DNA from 2 places in the Nocardioides sp. F233 genome. Region 1 is predicted to be linked to the other one. Evidence: predicted binding sites of a transcription regulator. Region 1 holds the regulator's gene; the other holds the start of a gene.
The links. The regulator HrcA, encoded in region 1, represses chaperone genes, less so after heat shock. The targets are predictions, from matches to a motif close to TTGGCACTCGNNNNNNNCGAGTGCCAA.

Region 2: a site for HrcA is predicted at 1,913-1,939, ahead of groES (co-chaperone GroES). Genes of this name have one in related genera too.

Annotation. Positions count from the first base shown of each region.
Region 1 covers NZ_JBVASH010000004.1:557,633-561,201, reverse strand. Annotated here, with positions in the region: gene dnaJ (molecular chaperone DnaJ) at 1-1,030, opposite strand, end outside; gene hrcA (heat-inducible transcriptional repressor HrcA) at 1,042-2,076, opposite strand; gene ACZYRU_RS18630 (hypothetical protein) at 2,257-2,991, shown strand; gene ACZYRU_RS18625 (MBL fold metallo-hydrolase) at 3,019-3,569, shown strand, end outside.
Region 2 covers NZ_JBVASH010000007.1:44,016-47,584, reverse strand. Annotated here, with positions in the region: gene groL (chaperonin GroEL) at 1-1,447, opposite strand, end outside; gene groES (co-chaperone GroES) at 1,529-1,822, opposite strand; gene ACZYRU_RS22935 (MMPL family transporter) at 2,021-3,569, shown strand, end outside.

The DNA.
Region 1 (3,569 bases):
TCGGGGTGTCGACGGCGATGGTGACGGCGAGGTCGCCGCGTCCGCCACGCAGGCCGGGGACGCCGCGGCCGCGGAGAAGGACCTGGTGGCCGGACTGCGTGCCGGTCGGGACCTGCAGGTCGAAGGACCGCTCGACGTCGGCGCTCTCGTCGAGGTCGGCCTCGAGCGTGGGCAGCTCGATCGTCGTACCGAGGGCAGCGGCGGTCATCGGCACCGACACCGTGCAGTGCAGGTCGCTGCCGTGGCGCTCGAAGACCTCGTGGGGCGCGACGTGGATCTCGACGTACAGGTCGCCGGCGGGGCCGCCGCCCGGCCCGACCTCGCCCTGCTCGCTGAGCTGGACGCGGGTGCCGTTGTCGACGCCCGCGGGGATCTTGACGGTGAGGGTACGACGCGAGCGGACCCGCCCGTCGCCCGCGCACTCGCGGCACGGGTCGGGGATCACGGTGCCGAAGCCGCGGCAGGCCGCGCACGGGCGCAGGGTGCGGATCTCGCCGAGGAAGGAGCGCTGGACGTGGGCGACCTCGCCGTGGCCGTGGCAGGTCTCGCACGGCACCGGGTGGCTGCCGGGCGCGGCGCCCTCGCCGTCGCAGGTGGTGCAGCGCACCGCGGTGTCGACCTTGAGCTCGCGGGAGACGCCGAACGCGGCCTCGGCGAGCTCGACCTCGATCCGGATCAGGGCGTCCTGGCCGCGACGCACGCGCGGGCGGGGACCGCGGCCGCCACCGGCGGCGCCGCCGCCCTGGCCGCCGAAGAAGGCGTCCATGATGTCGGTGAAGGAGAAGCCCGCACCCTGGCCGCCACCGAAGCCGCCGCCGAACGGGTCGCCGCCGCGGTCGTAGGCCGCCCGCTTCTGCGGGTCGGACAGCACCTCATAGGCGGCGGTGACCTGCTTGAACCGCTCCTGGCTCTCCGGGTCGGGGTTGACGTCCGGGTGGAGCTGGCGGGCGAGCTTGCGGTACGCCTTCTTGATCGTGTCGGCGTCCGCGTCACGGCCGACGCCCAGCAGCTCGTAGGGGTCCTGGCTCACTTCTCTTCTTCTCAGCTCTCGTCGAGGATGCGGGAGACGTAGCGCGCCACGGCACGCACCGCCGCCATCGTTCCGGGGTAGTCCATGCGGGTGGGGCCGACGATCCCGAGCGCGGCCAACGCGTCGTCGGGGCCGTAGCCGGTGGCGACGACGCTGGTGGAGGCCAGGTTCTCGTACGGCCCCTCGGCGCCGATCCGCACCGTCACCGCGCCGCCGGTCTGCGCCTCGCCGAGCAGCTTGAGGAGCACGACCTGCTCCTCGAGCGCCTCGAGCAGCGGGCGGACCGAGGTCTCGAAGCTGTCGCCGAACCGGGCCAGGTTCGCCGTACCGCCGACGACGACGCGCTCGTCGGAGCGGTGGTCGCTCATCGCCTCGACCAGGGTGTCGACGACCGCGGTCGTGGCGGGCGAGGCGGCCGGGGCGCGGCCCTCGGCGCCGTCGGCCCGGACCAGCGCGTGGAGCGCGGTGGCGGCGTCGGCGATCACCTCGCCGGTGGCGGCGAGGTTGATCCGCGAGCGCAGGGTGGCGAGCTCGTCCTCGCTGATGTCGGCGTCGAGCTCGACCAGGCGCTGCTCGACGCGGCCCGAGCTCAGGATGAGCACCAGCAGCAGCCGCACCGGGGTGAGCGCCACGACCTCGATGTGGCGCACGGTCGAGCGCGAGAGCGTGGGGTACTGCACGACGGCGACCTGCCGGGTCAGCTGCGCGAGCAGCCGGACCGAGCGGTGCACGACGTCGTCGAGGTCGACCGCCCCCTCCAGGAAGCCCGCGATCGCGCGGCGCTCGGCCTGGGTGGTCGGCTTGACCGTGGAGAGCCGGTCGACGAAGAGCCGGTAGCCCTTGTCGGTCGGCACCCGCCCGGCGCTGGTGTGCGGCTGGTGGAGGTAGCCCTCCTCCTCGAGCGCCGCCATGTCGTTGCGGATCGTGGCCGGCGAGACGTTGAGGTGGTGGCGCTCGACGAGCGCCTTGGAGCCGACCGGCTCCTCGGTCGAGACGTAGTCCTCGACGATCGCACGCAGCACGGCGAGCCTGCGCTCCTCCTGCATGCCCACCTCCTCAACGTTGCCGAGCCCCGGTGGAACTTGGCACTCCACCGCTGGGAGTGCCAATCCTAGCCCTGACCCGGTCGAATCCCCGGACCCGCGGGACACGCCCTTCCCTCCCTTTCGCGATTCAGATAGGTTAGGCTCACCTAATCTTATCGTCCCGAACTGCAAGGAGCGGACATGACGCTCGACCCCGGTCTCGACGTACGCCGCCTCGCCGCCGCGGCGCGCAGCATCCTCGCCTGCCCGCTCGAGGTGCAGCTGGTTGTCGACGGCCTCGACGACGTGACCGCCGGGCTCGACGACGGCGGGCTCGAGATGCAGGACCACGGCGGCCGCCCGGTGCTCAGCTGCCCCGCCGGCTCCGCCCTCGCGATCGCGGCGACCGATGGCCGCGGCGCCCTCCTGACCGTCACCAGCGGCCTCGGCAGCCCCGACTCCCCCGACCGGGACGCCACGCTCACCCTGTCCGGGCGCCTCGACGCGCTCGGGCTCGAGCAGTGCGAGTGCTGCGACGAGATCCGGATGCGGATCGGCGTCGAGCTCGACTTCGCCCTGCTCGCCCGGGCCAGCGCACCGGACGACGCCCCCGACGAGACCCGCGTCCGGGTCCCGCTCGCGGCGTACGCCTCCCCCGAGCACGACCTCAACCGCGGCTTCCTCCAACGCTCGACCGAGCACGCCAACCACTGCCACCAGGACGAGCTGCGCCGCGCCGTCGCGTCGATGACGCAGACCCGCCTCGGCGAGGTGGTCGGCGTGCAGCTCACCGGGCTGCACCCCGAGGGCGTCGAGGTGCGCTGGGTCGACCTCACCGGCGCGCACCGCAGCGTCCTCCGCTTCGCCCACTCCGCCACGTCCACCCACGACCTGGGCGAGCTGCTGCGCACGGAGCTGCACGCCGGGCTCTGCTGATCGTCACCTGATCGCTACGGTGGACGGGTGCCGTTCACCGAGGTCGCGGACCGGGTCTGGGTCCGCCGCGTTCCGTCGTACGACGTCAACCTGGTCGCCGTCGGGGGCGAGCGCGGCCTCGTCGTCGTCGACACCCTGGCGACCGCCGCCGAGGCCCGCGCCGCCATCGCCGCGATCGGCGACCTGCGCGCCGGGCCGGTCGTCGCGGTCGTCAACACGCACGACCACTTCGACCACGTGCTCGGCAACGCGACCTTCAAGGCGCGCTACGAAGACCTGCCGGTCCACGCGACCGACGAGGCCGCCGCCCGGACCGACCCCGCCGCACCACCGGCCGACCACACCTTCTCCAGCGCCACCGTCATCGACCTCGGCGACCGTCAGCTCGAGCTCGTGCACCCCGGCCGCGGCCACACCGCCGGCGACCTCGTGGTCCGGGTCCCCGACGCCGACGTGCTGCTCGCCGGCGACCTCGTCGAAGAGTCCGCTCCCCCGTCGATCGGCAGCGATTCCTGGCCGATGGACTGGCCGCAGACCCTCGACCTCGTCCTGGGCCTGACCACGCCCGCGACGGTCGT
Region 2 (3,569 bases), on a different contig from region 1:
ACTCGCCGGTGGCGGCGTTGTAGCCGTTGCCGACGCCGAGCTCGCGGACCTTGTTGATGATGACGTAGCCGTTCTCGCCGCCGTTCTCGGCGATCCAGCGCAGCGGCTCGTCGGCGGCCTTGCGGACGATCCGGACGCCGAACGCCTCGTCGCCGGTCAGGCCGAGGTCGTCGTCGAGCACCGACACGGCGTGGATCAGCGCGGAGCCACCACCGGGGACGATGCCCTCCTCGATCGCGGCGCGCGTCGCGGAGACGGCGTCCTCGATCCGGTGCTTCTTCTCCTTGAGCTCGACCTCGGTGTGGGCACCGACCTTGATCACCACGACGCCGCCGGCGAGCTTGGCCAGCCGCTCCTGGAGCTTCTCGGTGTCCCAGTCGGAGTCGGACGCCTCGATCTCCTTCTTGATCTGCTCGATGCGACCGTTGACCTCGGCGGCGTCACCGGCGCCGTCGATGATCGTGGTGTTGTCCTTGGTGACCACGACGCGGCGGGCCTGGCCCAGCACGTCGAGACCGACCTGGTCGAGCTTGAGGCCGACCTCGGGCGAGATGACCTGACCGCCGGTGAGGACCGCGATGTCCTGCAGCATGGCCTTGCGGCGGTCACCGAAGGCCGGGGCCTTCACGGCGACGGCGTTGAAGGTGCCGCGGATCTTGTTGACGACCAGCGTCGACAGCGCCTCGCCCTCGACGTCCTCGGAGAGGATGAAGAGCGGCTTGCCGGCCTGGATGACCTTCTCCAGCAGCGGCAGCAGGTCGGCGATCGCGCTGATCTTGCCCTGGTGGATGAGGATGTACGGGTCGTCGAGGACCGCCTCCTGGCGCTCCGCGTCGGTGACGAAGTACGCCGAGATGTAGCCCTTGTCGAACTGCATGCCCTCGGTGAACTCGAGCTCGGTCGAGGGGGTGTTGGACTCCTCGACGGTGATGACACCGTCCTTGCCGACCTTGCCGAACGCCTCGGCGAGCAGGTCGCCGATGTGGCTGTCGCGCGAGGAGACAGTCGCCACGGAGGCGATGTCCTTCTCGTCGTCGACGTCGCGGGCGGCGCTGCGCAGGGCGTCGCCCACGGCGGCGGCGGCGGCGTCCATGCCGCGCTTGAGACCCATCGGGTTCACGCCTGCCGCGACGGCGCGCAGGCCCTCGTGGACCAGCGCCTGGGCGAGGACGGTGGCGGTCGTCGTACCGTCACCGGCAACGTCGTTGGTCTTGGTCGCGACCTCCTTGGTGAGCTGGGCACCGAGGTTCTCGAACGGGTCGTCCAGCTCGACCTCACGTGCGACGGTCACGCCGTCGTTGGTGATGGTCGGGGCGCCCCACTTCTTGTCGAGCACGACGTAGCGGCCCTTCGGGCCGAGGGTCACCTTGACCGTGTTGGCGAGGGCGTCGACGCCCCGCTCGAGCGCGCGCCGGGCGTGCTCGTCGAACTCCAGGATCTTGGGCACTACTTCACTCCTTGGGTGGAAAGCCGAACGCCCGGGACGTCACGCACGGATGCGGACGTCCCGGGCGGTACGAGACTCAGCTCAGGCGATGACCGCGAGGACGTCGCGGGCCGAGAGGATGAGGTACTCGGCGCCGGCGTACTTGACCTCGGTGCCGCCGTACTTGCTGTAGATGACCTTGTCGCCCACAGCGACGTCGAGCGGGACGCGGTTGCCGTTGTCGTCGATGCGGCCGGGGCCGATGGCCAGGACCTCGCCCTCCTGGGGCTTCTCCTTGGCCGTGTCGGGGATGACCAGACCCGAGGCGGTGGTCTGCTCGGCCTCGAGGGGCTTGACGACGATCCGGTCCTCGAGCGGCTTGATGTTGACCGACACGATGTCGACCTCCACTTTCTAAGACTGTCTGGGTGTGTCCTGCAGGTGACCTGCGCTGGCACACTCGCGGCGAGAGTGCCAGAAACGAAACTAGCACTCTCCGCAAGGGAGTGCCAGAGGCCCCCTGCGGCAAGTGCTGGCGAGGACCTACCAAAGTCGGTTGACCAGGGCCCCCTGCCCGCCGATAGCGTTCCTGACATGTTCGGTGCCCTCGGCCGTCTCGTGTCCCGTCGTCCCTGGTACGTCATCGCCGCGTGGTTGGTCGCGACGGTCCTCGTCGTGATGTTCCACCCCAAGGTGGAGGCGACCACGGACCAGGCGGACTTCCTCCCCGACTCCTACGACTCGATCAAGGCCGCCACGTTGATGGCCGACGCCTTCCCCGACCAGACCGACTCCGGCGCGACGGTGGTCTTCGACCGCACCGACGGTGCGAAGCTCGCCGCGGCCGACGTCACGAAGATCGGCGAGATCATGCAGGGCCTCGAGCTGCCGAAGGTATTCACCTCGGCCGGTGAGCCGCTGGTGTCGCCCACGAGCGAGGTCGCGATCTCCAACCTGGCGCTCGCCGAGGGCGTGACCGGCCAGGACCCGAAGGAGCTCGACCAGGTCAAGGACCTGCGCGACGAGCTGAAGAAGGCCACCGACGGCACCGGCCTGCGAGCGCAGACCACCGGCTCCCTGCCGCAGAGCTACGACCAGGTGGAGTCCAGCGGCAACGCCGAGGCGATCGTCGGGCTCGCGACCGTGGTCCTCATCGTGCTGCTGCTCAGCATCATCTTCCGCAGCGTGCTGATCACCCTGCTGCCCCTGGTGGCCGTGATCGCGTTCATGACCCCGATGGCCAACGGCCTCATCGACATCGCCGCCAAGGTGTTCGGCCTCCAGAAGGACCCGTCGACGACGGTCATCCTGATCGTGGTGCTGTTCGGCGTCGGCACCGACTACGTGCTGTTCTTCGTCTTCCGCTACCGCGAGCGTCTCCGCGAGGGCGAGGAGCACCGCGCAGCCGTCGCCCACGCGATCGAGCGGGCCGGCGAGGCGATCGCCTCCGCAGGCGGCGCCGTGGTGGCGGCGTTCATGGCCCTGCTCCTCTCGACGCTCGGCATGTTCCGCTCGATCGGACCGTCGCTCGCGATCGCGGTCGCCGTGTCCGTCGTCGCGGCTCTCACCCTGATCCCGGCCTTCGCCACCGTCGTCGGGCGCGCGTTCTTCTGGCCGTCGAAGAAGTGGCGGATCGCGTCCAAGGGCGCCCGGTTCGAGAAGATCGGCAACGCGGTCGGTCGCAACCCCGTCCGCTTCGCCCTGGCCTCCGGCGGCGCCCTGCTGGTCCTCGCGATCTTCGCGCTCAGCTTCACCCCGACCTTCGACATCGGCTCGTCCAGCTCGGCGAAGAACATCGAGTCCGCCAAGGCCTCCGAGACCCTCGAGAAGGGTGGCTTCTCCGCCGGTGCGACGCAGCCGGCTCCGGTCGTGCTCCACTCCGACGCCGCGCTCGACCCTGCGACCTTCCCGGCGTTCAAGGAGGCGCTGGCCAAGGCCGAGGGCGTCAGCGACGTCGCGGACCCGATCCCGGCGCCCGACGGCAAGACCGCGATCTTCATGACCACGCTCGAGCACGACCCGTCCTCCGACGACGCGCTGACGGACGTGCGGGAGGGCCTGCGCCCGGCCGCGGAGAAGGCGGCCCCGGCCGGCACGTCGACGTACGTCGGCGGTCTGACCGCCATCTTCGTCGACTTCCAGG